2 regions of the Janthinobacterium sp. CG_23.3 genome follow, and region 1 is predicted to be linked to the other one. Evidence: predicted binding sites of a transcription regulator. Region 1 holds the regulator's gene; the other holds the start of a gene.
The links. The regulator LexA, encoded in region 1, represses DNA repair genes until DNA is damaged. The targets are predictions, from matches to a motif close to ACTGTATNNNNATACAGT.
Positions count from the first base shown of each region.

Region 2: ACFDR9_RS05470 (putative DNA modification/repair radical SAM protein) is a predicted target of LexA. The motif match lies at 1,985-2,002, and genes of this name have one in related genera.

Region 1 is NZ_JBJXIB010000013.1:51,142-58,168, reverse strand. Features, by position in the region: gene ACFDR9_RS05850 (anion permease) at 1-702, opposite strand, end outside; gene ACFDR9_RS05845 (DUF47 domain-containing protein) at 752-1,378, opposite strand; gene ACFDR9_RS05840 (replicative DNA helicase) at 1,467-2,852, opposite strand; gene rplI (50S ribosomal protein L9) at 2,972-3,424, opposite strand; gene rpsR (30S ribosomal protein S18) at 3,457-3,747, opposite strand; gene priB (primosomal replication protein N) at 3,775-4,074, opposite strand; gene rpsF (30S ribosomal protein S6) at 4,095-4,481, opposite strand; gene lexA (transcriptional repressor LexA) at 4,740-5,378, shown strand; gene ACFDR9_RS05810 (cystathionine gamma-synthase family protein) at 5,499-6,740, opposite strand; gene purF (amidophosphoribosyltransferase) at 6,809-7,027, opposite strand, start outside.
Region 2 is NZ_JBJXIB010000012.1:33,612-40,638, reverse strand. Features, by position in the region: gene ACFDR9_RS05480 (hypothetical protein) at 1-432, shown strand, start outside; gene ACFDR9_RS05475 (GGDEF domain-containing protein) at 453-1,634, opposite strand; gene ACFDR9_RS05470 (putative DNA modification/repair radical SAM protein) at 2,017-3,288, shown strand; gene ACFDR9_RS05465 (UdgX family uracil-DNA binding protein) at 3,264-4,769, shown strand; gene ACFDR9_RS05460 (MHYT domain-containing protein) at 4,897-7,027, shown strand, end outside.

The DNA.
Region 1 (7,027 bases):
GCTGATCGCCGTGTAGCAGGAAATGATCACCCACAGCGGCGGCGTGGCCTCGCCGGCCTGCGAATAGCCGGCGGCGATCAACAACATCCAGATGATGCCGATGGTTTTTTGCGCGTCGTTGCCGCCGTGGCCCAGGCTGTACGCCGCGGCCGACACCAGTTGCAGGCGGCGGAACCACTTGTCGACCCGCCGCGGGGTCGAGCGCACGAAGACCCACGACACCAGCAACATGATCAGGGAGCCGAACAGGAAGCCCAGCACCGGCGAAAGCACGATGAAGATGATGATCTTGATCAGGCCCGCCGAGACCAGCGCGCCGGTGCCGGACTTGGCCACCGCGGCGCCGACCAGGCCGCCGATCAGCGCGTGCGACGACGACGACGGAATGCCGTAGTACCAGGTGACCAGGTTCCAGACGATGGCGCCCATCAGGGCGCCGAAGATGACGTACTGGTCGACGACGCCGGGGTCGATGGTGCCTTTGCCCACCGTGGTGGCCACCGTCAACTGGTGGAACACGAAGATGGCGACGAAGTTGAAGCAGGCCGCCATCGCCACCGCCGTCTGCGGCTTCAGCACGCCGGTCGAAACCACCGTCGCGATCGCGTTGGCGGCGTCGTGGAAGCCGTTCATGAAGTCGAACACCAGCGCCAGTGCGATCAGCAAGGCGAGCGCGTAGATGCTCATTTGTAGGGTATGCATGGATTTTTCTTTTCGATTTCTAGCTGTTCAGAACGAGCGCAGTGACGCCTTAGGCGTTTTCGACGATGATGCCTTCAATGATGTTGGCAACGTCTTCGCAGCGGTCGGTGACGGTTTCCAGAATTTCGTAGATGGCCTTGAGCTTGATCAGGTTGCGCACGTCCGGTTCGTCGCGGAACAGCTTGGACATGGCGGCGCGCATGACGTGGTCGGCGTCCGACTCCAAGCGGTCGATCTCTTCGCAGATGGCGACGATCTGGCGCGAGTTGTCCATGTTGTGCAGCAGGGCGACGGCGTCGCGCACCTTCTCGGTACAGGCCAGCACCAGTTCGGCCAGGCGCTTGGCTTCCGGCGTGACCGCCTTCAGGTCGTACAGCGAGACGGTCTGGGCGGCGTCTTCCATCAGGTCGAGGATGTCGTCCATGCGCGTGATCAGCTGGTGGATCTCGTCGCGGTCGATCGGCGTGATGAAGGTCTTGTGCAGCATCTCGACGGTGGCGTAGGTGACCTTGTCGGCCTGTTTTTCGATGCTTTCAATCGCGTGCACGCGATTTTCCAGGTCGTCGAAGTTGGTCATCAGGCCCAGCATCTCTTTGGCGCCTTTGACGCACAATTCGGCGTGCTGGTTAAACAAATCAAAAAACTTGCCCTCGGTGGGCATCAAGCGTCCAAACATGTCATTCTCCGTTAAGCATTGCGTCGTGATATTTACTACAGAACGCCGCCCCGGGTGGCGGGGCGGCCGATGGAATTGCCAATGAAGCTTAGTCGCCTTGGTACAGCGCCAGGCCACCACTGTAATTGCCAAATTTGGTGTACTGCCCCATGAAGGTGAGGCGGATGCTGCCGATCGGGCCGTTACGCTGTTTGCCGATGATGATCTCGGCGGTGCCTTTGTCGGGCGAGTCGGGGTTGTAGACCTCGTCGCGGTAAATGAACAGGATCACGTCGGCATCCTGTTCGATCGCGCCCGATTCGCGCAAGTCGGACATCACCGGGCGTTTGTTGGGGCGCTGTTCGAGCGAGCGGTTCAGCTGCGACAGCGCGATCACCGGGCAACCGAGTTCCTTGGCCAGCCCCTTCAAGCCGCGCGAGATTTCGGAAATCTCGGTGGCGCGGTTGTCGCCGGGGCTGTTGGCGGACATCAGTTGCAAGTAATCGACGATAATCAGGCCGAGCTTGCCGCACTGGCGCGACAGCCGGCGCGAACGGGCGCGCAGCTCGATCGAGTTCAGCGCCGGCGTCTCGTCGATGTAGAGCTGGGCGTCGTTCATTTTCTGGATCGCGTGGGTCAGGCGCGGCCAGTCCTCGTCGTTCAGGCGGCCGGTGCGCAGGCGGTGCTGGTCGAGCTGGCCGACCGAGCCGAGCATACGCATGGCCAGCTGCGAGCCGCCCATCTCCATCGAGAAGATGGCGACCGGCAGGCCGCTGTCGATGGCGACGTTCTCGCCGATGTTGACCGAAAACGCCGTCTTGCCCATCGACGGGCGGCCGGCGACGATCACCAGGTCGCCCGGCTGCAGGCCGGAGGTCATGCGGTCGAGGTCGATGAAACCGGTCGGCACGCCGGTGATCTCGCTCTGGTTGTCGCGGCTGTAGAGTTCGTCGATGCGCTCGACGACCTGGGTCAGCAGCGGCTGGATCGCGGTCCAGCCCTGGGCGCCGCGGGCGCCCTCCTCGGCGATGGCGAAAATCTTCGACTCGGCCTCGTCGAGCATCTGCTTGACCTCCTTGCCCTGCGGGCTGAAGGCGGTGCCGGAGATGTCGTCGGCGACGGTGATGAGCTTGCGCAGCACGCCGCGGTCGCGGACGATTTCGGCGTAGCGGCGGATGTTGGCCGCCGACGGCGTGTTTTGCGCCATCGCGTTCAGGTACACCAGGCCGCCGACCTCGTCCGCCTTGCCCAGCTGGGTCAGGGTTTCGTACACGGTGATCACGTCGGCCGGGCGCGAGGCGTTGATCATCTTGACGATTTGCTCGAAGATGATGCGGTGGTCGTAGCGATAGAAATCCTCCGCATGCATGAAGTCGGCGATGCGGTCCCACGCCGCGTTGTCGCGCAGCAAACCGCCGATGACGGATTGTTCTGCTTCGATCGAATGCGGCGGAATACGGAGGGAGTCGAGTTGCGGATCTGAGGGGGCGTTCATGGCGCGAATTATACCCGCTTCGGCGGCGCGGCTAAAAAAAATTGGCGATAAAAAAGCCGGGCGGACCCGGCTTTTTAGCATTACAACAAGCTTGCACCGGCCGTCGGGCCGGTAGCGCTTTAAGCGTGCTCGCCGACGACGGCGATGGTGACGTCAACGACGACGTCGGTGTGCAGCGCAACCGACACGGCGTGCTCGCCGGTGGTTTTGAGCGGGCCGTTAGGCATACGCACTTGCGCTTTTTCGACTGCGAAACCTTGCTTCGTCAACGCTTCAGCGATGTCGAAGTTGGTGACGGAACCGAACAGACGGCCATCGACGCCGGCTTTCTGGGCAACTTGAACGGTCATGCCGTTCAGTTTTTCGCCCTGGGCTTGGCAAGCGGCCAGTTTAGCGGCGGCAGCTTTTTCCAGTTCCGCGCGCTTGACTTCGAATTCAGCGATAGCGGTAGCGGTAGCACGGCGAGCCATGCGTTGCGGGATCAGGAAGTTACGAGCGTAACCGTCTTTGACTTTGACGACTTCGCCGAGGTTGCCGACGTTAGCGACTTTTTCTAACAGAATGATTTGCATATTTCTCTCCAGGAATTCTCTGACGCCAGCAATTAAGCGTGGTGCAGGTCGGTGTATGGCAGCAGCGCGAGGAAGCGGGCGCGCTTGATTGCGGTGTCAACTTGGCGCTGGTAGTGCGCTTTGGTACCGGTCAGGCGTGCTGGCATGATCTTGCCGTTTTCCTGGACGAAATCTTTCAGCGTATCGACGTCTTTGTAGTCGACTTGTTCAACGTGCGCGGCGGTGAAGCGGCAGAACTTCTTACGTTTGAACAGCGGGTTTTGCTGTTTGCGCTTTTCTTTAAGCTTGAGCTTGTTTTTGTCGAACTTTTTACCGAATGCCATTTGAGGCTCCTGTATCTAATAAATGCGCTAGTCTGAATTGACAGCACTAAAATCAATGATGTGAAACACCAGGCTTTTACTGTTGCGGCTCTTGCGAGCCAGGAAACCGGTGAACTGATAGACCCCGCCCAAGGCTGCCTCACTGAACCGGCCTGAGATTTCGCCAGCGGCAAGCGCGGCGACGTCAAACTCGGTCAAGCGGGCGATGCCGGCCTCCATTTGTTGCGAACTGTGCTGCAATACTGCATTCACAATCGGCATACCCGCCGGGGTGTAGCGCAATACTTCGCGCTCGGCAATGACGGCGACAACTTGTAGCTGGTTCAGCTCAGGTTCCCGAACAACAATTAAGCTGCGACGGCGGCGGCAGCCGCAGGCGCTTCGGTGCGATGGCTTTTGGCCGCGTCTTCACGTTGAACCGACTTCATCATCGGCGAAGGAGCTGTTTCAGCTTTCTTCATCTTGACGGTCAGATGACGCAACACGGCATCATTGAATTTGAATGCTGTTTCCAATTCGACCAGGGTCTCATTGTCGCACTCGATGTTCATGCAGATGTAGTGTGCTTTGGCGAGTTTTTGGATCGAGTAAGCCATTTGACGGCGGCCCCAATCTTCCACGCGGTGAACCGAACCGCCGCGTGTCGACACACTGGCTTTGTAACGTTCGATCATGGCGGGCACTTGCTCGCTCTGGTCCGGATGGACGATAAATACTATTTCATAATGACGCATGCAAACTCCTTAAGGACGGATTGATAATCGCCCACCTCGGCGTCAAGACGAGTGTGGGAAGCGGTGAGCCGAAGATTATAACGCCTTTTTTGTCAATACTCAACACCCATCTTGCGCGCCGCCGCCGCGCAACACGGGCCGGTTGCTGGTTTTCGGCATTATTTCTCAAAAACGGGTAAAAGCCCTTGCATTGGCGTCGATACTGTACAAAAATACAGTCTGTTTATATAGACAGCATTTCACGATGCGCGGACCCCCATGATCAAGCTCACTGCACGGCAAGAACAAATTCTGAATCTGATCAAGGATGCGATTGAAAATACCGGCTTCCCGCCGACCCGCGCGGAGATCGCCAACGAACTGGGCTTCAAGTCGGCCAACGCCGCCGAGGAGCATTTGCAGGCGCTGGCGCGCAAGGGCGCCATCGAGATTTCGCCCGGCACCTCGCGCGGCATCCGCCTGATCGGCGCCTCCGTCGACGCGCCCGCCGCGCGCGTGCCGGCCTCGCTGATGATGTCGCTGCCGCTGATCGGCCGCGTCGCGGCCGGCTCGCCGATGCTGGCGCAGGAGCACGTCGAGACCCATTACCAGGTCGACCCGGCGATGTTTTCGGCCCGCCCCGATTTCCTGCTGAAGGTGCGCGGCGAGTCGATGCGCGACGCCGGCATCATGGACGGCGATTTGCTGGCGGTGAAAAAGGTCGACAGCGCCAAGAACGGCCAGATCGTCGTGGCGCGCATCGGCAACGACGTCACCGTCAAGCGCTACCGCAAGACCGGCAGCCTGATCGAGCTGCTGCCGGAGAACCCGGACTTCAAGATCATCAAGGTCGATCCGGAAGCCGACGAGTTCGCCATCGAGGGCTTGGCGGTCGGCCTGATGCGCAGCTGGCATTGAGATCGATGAAAGAATAGTGCAAAAAGCCGGCCTCCTGGGCCGGCTTTTTTGTTGACCCGCAGCGTGTCGCGGGTCGGATTGCGCCGTTCCGGCCAACCCGAGCGACGACAACCGCACCAACTAGCCGGCCAAGGCGGCGCGGAAGTCGTCCAGCAGGTCGGCGCTATCTTCGATGCCGACCGAGACGCGGATCAGCGATTCGGCGATGCCCATCGAGGCGCGCCGCTCGGCGCCCATTTCAAAGAAGATGGTGTGGGCGACCGGGATCACCAGCGTGCGGGTGTCGCCCAGGTTGCTGGCCGGGATCGCCAACTTCAGCCGGTTCAGGAAGTCGAAGCAGTCGATGCCGTCCTTCAACTCAAAGCTGAACAGGAAGCCGTAGCCGCGGAACAGTTCGCCGGCGAGGGCGTGCTGCGGGTGCGAGGCCAGGCCCGGGTAGTGCACGGCGGCGACGCGCTCGTCCGCCTCCAGCAGTTGCGCCAGCGCCATGGCGTTGGCGCAGGCGCGCTCCATGCGCAGCGCCAACGTTTCGGCGCCGACGGCGATGCTGTGCGCCGCCTCCGGCCCCAGCGAGGCGCCGAAGTCGCGCAAGCCCTTGGCGCGGATCTGCGCCATGCCCCATTGCTTAGGCGCGGCCTTCTTGTAGTTCTCGACGATGTTCGGGAAGCGGCCCCAGTCGTAGGCGCCGGTGTCGGTCAGGCAGCCGCCAAGCGCGTCGCCATGGCCGCCGATCGACTTGGTCAGCGCGTTCACCACCAGGCCGGCGTGCACCGTCTTCGGGCGGAACAGGTAGGGCGAGGTCATCGAGTTGTCGACGATGTAGAGGATGCCGCGCTGCTGGCACAGTTCGCCGATGCGCTCCAGGTCGGCGATCTGGGTGCGCGGGTTGGCGATGGTTTCGACGAAAACAATGCGCGTCGCCGGCGTGAGCGCCGCGGCGACCCGCCCGACGTCGGTGGCGTCGACGAAGGCGACGCCGACGCCCTGCCCGGCCACCGTTTGCCACAGGCTGTTGGTGTTGCCGAACAGGAAGGACGACGAGACCACGTGGTCGCCGGCCCGCAACAGCGCCTGAAACACGGCGCCGATGGCGCCCATGCCGGTGGCGAAGCAGATGCTGGCGACGCCGTCTTCCATCTTGGTGATTTTATCTTCCAGCGCCGAGACGGTCGGGTTGCCCTGGCGGCCGTAGCGGAAGCCCGGCTCCTTGCCCTGGAATACCGAGGCGAGCTGGCGCGCGTCGGCGTAGCCGAAAGCCACCGAGGTGTGGATCGGCCGGTGCAGCGAGCCGTGTTCGATCGACTTCTGGCGGTCGCCGTGCAGGATGGTGGTGGTAAAGCCGTAGTTTTTTGTGTCGCTCATGGTTTTTCCGGAAACGCCGCCGCGCGCGCGCGGGCAAAAAAAAAGCCCGGCGCAAGCCGGGCGCGTCATCACCCTTCGGTGGTGGCGAGGTTGAGGTTCAGCTGCGAACGCGGGGTGTCTTCCACCGCCGCCGCCTTCGGATTGTGGCGCGCGTACTCAAGACGGTCGAGATAGGCTTGCGACACGTCGCCGGTGACGTAGACGCCGTCGAAGCACGAGGCTTCGAAGTTCGTCAGCGCCGGGTTGACGTCCGAAATGGCGCGCTTGAGCGCGTCGATGTCCTGGTA
Region 2 (7,027 bases), on a different contig from region 1:
TGGGGCCTGGAAGCCGCGCTGGTCGCGCTGGCGGCGCTGTTTAGCGCCTGGGTCGGCACCGGCACGCGCGTGTATTCGGAACGCTGCGGCGGATGGGCCGAGCAGGCGCTGAAACTCGAAGTGGATGGCCACGACACGGCCCCGGCAGCGTTGCGCGCGGCATTCGAACGCGGCGACTTCACGCAACTGGAGCAGCTCCTTGCCGTCGATGCCGGCGCGCCGCGCGAAACGGAGCGCTGGAAGAGCTTCGAGCTTGAACTGATTGCCGAAACCGCCGACCCGACCCTGCGCGTGCTGAACCTGGACGCCCTCGACAACCATCTCGATGCGAAGGGCAAGCTCAAGCAAAGCCGGCAGACCGTGGTTGAGCGACTGCTGCTGCCACCCGCGGTCTACGACGCGCTGATGCGGCGCCTGCGCCCGTCCACCTGAACGGAACCGACGCGGCTGCCTCAGGAAGCGCTAGCTGGCTCCAGCTCTCGCCCCTGCGCGTCGAGCGTGCGCGCGCGGCCCAGCGCCTTCGCACCGTACAGCGCGACGTCGGCGCGCCGCAGCATCGCCTCCAGCGTATCGCCGGCGCCCACGCGCGTGGCGACGCCGGCGCTGTAACTCAGTTGGTGGCCCAGCTGCTCCTGCGCCGACGCGGCCAGCAGCGCGCGCAGGCGCTGGTCGAAGGACTGCGTGGCGGCGTGGTCGGCGCGGTTCATCAGCACGCAGAATTCCTCGCCGCCGTAGCGGCAGAGCACGTCGCCGGTGCGGCTGACGGTTTGCAGCGCGACGGCGAAAAAGCGCAAGGCGCGGTCGCCGGCCTCGTGGCCGTGGCTGTCGTTGATCTGCTTGAAGTAATCGAGGTCGAGCATCAGCAGCACCAGCGGCTGGTCGTAGCGCACGCTGATGGCCAGGTCGAGCTTGGCCTGCACCAGCCAGGCGCGCCGGTTGAAGACGCCCGTCAGGCCGTCGAGCGTGGCCAGCAGTTGCAGCCCGCGCGCCGCCTCGTCGCGGTGCGCCAGCAGGATGCCCGCCAGCGACAGCATGGAGGTGACGTTGGCCACCAGCCCGAAGGCGATGTTGACCGGGTGCAGGGTCAGGAAGGTCGGAAACTGGTCGGTAAAGAAGGCGCCCAGCACGCCGCGCCAGGCCGTCACGATGGTCTGCGCCAGCAGGGCGACGACCAGCAGCCAGCGCCAGCGGCCCACCGGCACCAGCGGCTTGCGCCACAGCGTCGCCGCCACCATCGCCATTTGCAGCGCCAGCAGGCCGTTGGCCCAGCCGACCCGGAACGCGTAGCTGGAAAAGCCGATGCCGTAGCCGAGCGTGAGCAGCACGGCGATGGCCGCCGGCGCCCGCGACGACGTGGTGCGCCCGCACCACAGGTCGAACGCGACGGCGTTCAGCGCCATGCCGCCGGCGATGCCGGCCATCGCCAGCGTCGACAGCGCGCGGTCGGCCCAGGAGCCGGCGTCGGTCAGCCCGGAACCCAGCAGTAGCGCCCAGCCGACCGCGCCGGCGAAGATGCCGGCCTGGGCCCGGCGCGCCGCCGTGTTGACCTCGCCCATCACCGACGGCAGGGCGACGGACATGACCAGCATGTTGAGCGTCAGGGCGAATAGCAGGGAGGCGATGTCGGTCGGCATGGGGGCGAATGGGGCGGGCTTGGGCGGCCGTCTTGCGGGCGCGTTTCGGACGGGCAGCGGGAGCGTTGTCTGCTACTGGATTGGGCCTCGGCCATGCCAGGTTCGACACCAGAACGGGAGTATAACGCAAGCGTAACGCGGCATTGACGTTTTGCCCGGGAGAATTTTACGTTGGATGTATGCCATGGATGTTGTTGCTGTGCCCATGCTCCCGGCGGCCGGAGCGAGCGCGTGGCAGGTCGGATGAGCGACGGCGTAAGCCTGCTCATCGCCCGCCGCCGGACAGGCAAAAAACGCCGCCGTGCACGGATCGAAACGGATCACACCGGCGACGCGAATCGGCGTACCATACTGTATATTCATACAGTAATTAATTATTCCCATGGAACTGACCGACAAGCTTGAAATTCTCGCCGACGCCGCCAAATACGACGCCTCCTGCGCCAGCAGCGGGGCGCCCAAGCGCGGTTCGGCCGGCCTGGACGGCTTCGGCGCCACCACCGGCATGGGCATTTGCCACAGTTACACGCCGGACGGGCGCTGCGTGTCGCTGCTGAAGATTTTGCTGACCAATTACTGCGCCTACGACTGCCAGTATTGCGTCAACCGGCGCAGTTCAAACGTGCCGCGCGCGCGCTTTTCGGTGCGCGAGGTGGTCAAGCTGACCACGGACTTTTATTTCCGCAACTATATCGACGGCCTGTTCCTCAGTTCCGGCATCATCCGCTCGGCCGACTATACGATGGAGCAACTGGTGCAGGTCGCGCGCACCTTGCGCGAAGTGCACCAGTTCCGCGGCTACATCCACCTGAAAACCATCCCCGACGCCGACCCGGCCCTGATCGCCGCCGCCGGCCGCTACGCCGACCGCCTGAGCGTGAACATCGAACTGCCGACGCAGGCCGGCATCGAGCGCCTGGCGCCGGAGAAAAACCTGCACACCATTAAGCTGGCGATGGGCGCGATCCGCCGCAAGCTCGACGAAAAGGCGCAGGAGCCGGGGGCGCCGGCGTTCGCCCCGGCCGGCCAGAGCACCCAGATGATCGTCGGCGCCGACGCCAGCGACGACCGGCAGGTCCTGGCGACGGCGGAAACCCTGTACGGCAGCTACAAGCTCAAGCGCGTCTATTATTCGGCCTTCAGCCCGATCCCGCACAGCCCCGACAGCGTGCCGCTGCAAGCGCCGCCGCTGCTGCGCGAACACCGCCTGTACCAGGCCGACTTCCTGCTGCGCGCCTACGGTTTCCAGGTGCACGAGCTGTTGCCGGCGGCCGGCAACCTGGCGCTCGACATCGACCCCAAGCTGGCCTGGGCGCTGGCGCACCGCGAGCACTTTCCGCTCGACCTGAACCGGGCCGGCGCGGCGATGATCGCGCGCGTGCCCGGCATCGGCGTGCGCAACGCCAAGCGCCTGGTCGAGCTGCGGCGGCTGCGGCGCATCCGCTACGCCGACGTGAGCCGGCTGCGCTGCAGCATGAAGAAGGCGGCGCCGTTCATCGTCACCGCCGACTATTCGCCGCCGCAGGGGGCCAGCTCGTCCGAGCTGCTGCGGCGCGCGCTGGCGCCGGCGCCCCAACGCGGCCCGCAGCAACAGGCGGCGCAACAGCTGGCGCCGCAACAGTTAGACCTATGGCCGGCGCCGCAAACAAGCTGACGCCGCCGGACGCGGTCGCCGCCGTGAGCGCCGGGCAGCCGGTGCTGGCGCAGTGCTTCGAGCAGTGGCGCGACGCGGCGCGCCAGTTGCTGGCGCACGACATCGCGCCGCACGCGGTGCAATGGATCAGTCGCCCCGGCGACGGCGACCTGCTGGCCGGCATCGACGACGCCGTCGCGCGGCCGCGCGCGCCCTGCCCCGCCGCCGGCGCGGTGCAACTGCCGCGCCGGCTGGTGGACCTGCTGCAAACGGCCGCGCGCTTCCGCGCCGACGCGCGCTGGGCATTGCTGTACCGGGTGGTGTGGCGCTGGCGGCGCGGCGAACGCGACGTCATGTCGGCCGCCGACCCCGACGGCGCGCGGCTGCACGCGATGGTCAAGGCGGTGCAGCGCGAGCAGCACGACATGCACGCCTACGTGCGCTTTCGCGAACGCCCCGAGGCGGCCGAGGCGCCGCGCTTCGTCGCCTGGTACGAACCGGTGCACGACGTGCTGGCGCAGGTGGCGCCGCATTTCGCCGCGCGCATGGGCGGCGCGACGTGGATGATCGCCACGCCCGAGGCGACCGTGATGTGGGACGGCGCCGCGCTGCACAGCCTGCCGCCGCGGATGCGCGGCGCCGCCGACGTCGACGACGCCGGCGAGGCGCTGTGGCTGACCTATTACCGTAGCATCTTCAATCCGGCGCGGCTGAACCGGCGCCTGCTGCACAGCCACATCCCGGCGCGCTTCTGGAAAAACCTGCCCGAGGGCGCGGTGGTGCCGGCGATGCTGGCGCAGGCCGCCGCCGGCGCCCGCCGCACCGGCCAGGCGCCCGGCGTGGCCGAGCGCCCCGGCAGCGTGGTGCGCATCGCCGCCGGCGGCGCCGGGCCGCGCCGCGGCGGCGGCGACGGCGACGGCGCGCTGGCGCAGTGCCGCCGCTGCGAGCTGTGGCGCCACGCCACCCAGGCCGTCGACGGCGCCGGCCCGGCCACGGCGCCCATCATGCTGGTCGGCGAGCAGCCGGGCGACCAGGAGGACCTGGCCGGGCTGCCGTTCGTCGGCCCGGCCGGCGCCGTGCTCGAACGCGCGCTGGCGCTGGCCGGGCTGGCGCGCGACGCCGTCTACATCACCAACGCGGTCAAGCATTTCAAATGGGAGCCGCGCGGCAAGCGGCGCCTGCACAAGACGCCGGCGCAGCAAGAGGTCGACGCCTGCCGCGTCTGGCTGGAGCGGGAGATCGAGCGCGGCCAACCGGCGGTGGTGGTGGCGCTGGGCGCGACGGCGCTCAAGGCGGTGCTGGGCGACGCCGGCGCCACGCTCAAGCAGGCGCTGGGCCGGCCGCTGCGCCACCAGGGCCGCTGGGTGCTGGCGCTGTACCACCCGTCCTACGTGCTGCGCCTGCCCGACGCGGCCGCCAGGCAACAGGCGCTGGACGTAATCGTCGCCGGCTTGGCGCGGGCGCGCCAGTTGCGCGACGGGCGCGACGGGCGCGACGGCTGACGGCCGGCGGCGCCGCCGCTGGTGCGGGAACGCAACAACACGCGTGCAGGACTTGTTTCCCAGGGGAAATGTGTTATGGTGGTTTCTAGACCGAAGCATTTGTTATCCACCCGTCCCGCCGTCGCCCATGTTCCTACCCACGCTGCTGCAATTGTTCTCGCCGCCGGCCGATCCGAGCCTGCTCAACTACGGCCGCTTCGATCCGGCCCTGGTCGCGCTGTCGGTGCTGGTGGCCATCTTTTCCTCCTGGATGGGGCTGCAGATCGCCGGCCGCGGCACGGCCCATCCCAGCCGCGCCCTGCGCAGCATCGCCCTGCTGACCGGCAGCCTGGCGCTGGGCTGCGGCGTCTGGGCCATGCACTTCATCGGCATGCTCGCCTTCAGCCTGTGCACCCGCGTCGACTACGACCCGACGCTGACGATCCTGTCGATCCTGCCCAGCCTGGCCGCCTCCGGCGTCGCGCTGTCGATCCTGAACCGGCGCACGCTCAGCGCCGGCGCGTTGCTGGCCGGTGGCGTGCTGACCGGCGCCGGCATCGGCGCGATGCACTACACCGGCATGGCGGCGATGAACATGAGCCTGGCGTTGCGCTACGACCCGTTCATGTTCGGCCTGTCGATCGTCGTGGCGGTGCTGCTGGCAACGCTGGCGCTGTGGGTGCGCTTCGGCCTGCGCGGCCTGCGCCAATACCTCGGCCGCGACGTGCGCCTGCTGCTGGCCGCCAGCGTGATGGGCTGCGCCATCGCCGGCATGCACTACACCGGCATGGCGGCGGCGCGCTTCGTCGGCACGCCGCCGCCGGGCAACGCCGTCGGCGCCAGCAGCGCCTTCGTGGCGCTGGCGGTGACGCTGATCACCGTCGCCTTCACCATCTTCGCCGCCTCGGCCAACGGCCTGCTGCGCTACCGTGAAATGTTCCGCCAGCTCAGCCAGAACGAAAGCTGGATGCGCGCGCTGCTCACCACCACCATCGACGGCGTCATCACCGTCGACCGCAGCGGCGCCATCCACGAATTCAACGCCTCGGCCGAGCGCATCTTCGGCTGGAAGCGCGCCGAGGTGCTGGGCCGTAACATCAGCGTGCTGATGGCCGACCCCGGCCGCTCCGAGCGCGAGGGCCTGCTCGGCTACCTGCGCAGCGGCGAGGGCGTGCTCGACGCCGAAATCTGCGGCCTGCGCAAGGACGGCTCCAGCGTGCCGCTGCGGCGCGCGCTGGGCCACGCGCGCCTGGCCGACAGCGAGCTGTTCGTGCTGTTCATCAGCGACATCAGCGAACGCCGCGCCATCGAGCTGGCGCTGCGCCACAGCGAGCAGCAATTCCGCTCGCTGATCGGCAACATCCCCGGCATCGCCTTCCGCTGCAGCAGCGCGCCGGGCCACCCGGCGCTGTTCCTCAGCGACGGCATCGAGCGCGTGGCCGGCTATGCGGCCGCCGACTTCCTCGGCCAGCCGCCGCTGCGCACCCTGAACGCGCTGATCCTGCCGGAGGACCGCGGCCGCGTCGCCGCCGCCGTCGCGCACAGCCAGGCCGCGGCGCAGCCCTACCTGGTCGAATACCGCCTGCGCCACGCCGACGGCACGCTGCGCTGGATGTGGGAACACGGCGCCGTCGGCCCCGACGCCAGCGGCCAGGGCCACTGGATCGACGGCGTCATCCTCGACATCAGCGAGCGCCAGCGCATGGAGCAGGACCTGCGCCGCGCCAAGGAAACCGCCGAGCAGGCCGCCGCCGCCCGCGCCAGCTTCGTCGCCAACATGAGCCATGAAATCCGCACGCCGATGAATTCCATCCTCGGCTTCACCGACGTGCTGCTCGACAGCGACCTCGACGCGCAGCAGCGCCACCACCTCGACACCGTGCGCCACGCCGGCCGCTCGCTGCTGCGCCTGCTCAACGAAATCCTCGACACGGCCAAGCTCGACAAGGGCGCGGTCGAACTCGAACTGGGCGACTACAACCTGCTGGCGCTGCTCGACGAACTCTCGTCGACCTACGGCGGCAACGCCCGCGGCAAGGGACTGACGGTCGACATCGCGCTGGCCGGCGACCTGCCGGCCGAGCTGTACGGCGACGAGCTGCGGCTGCGCCAGGTGCTCGGCAACCTGCTCGGCAACGCCGTCAAGTTCACCGCCGCCGGCGGCGTCACCGTGGCCGCGGCGACGCGCGAGGGCCAGTTGCACATCCAGGTCAGCGACACCGGCATCGGCATCCCGGCCGACCGCCTCGACGCCATTTTCGAGCCGTTCACCCAGGCCG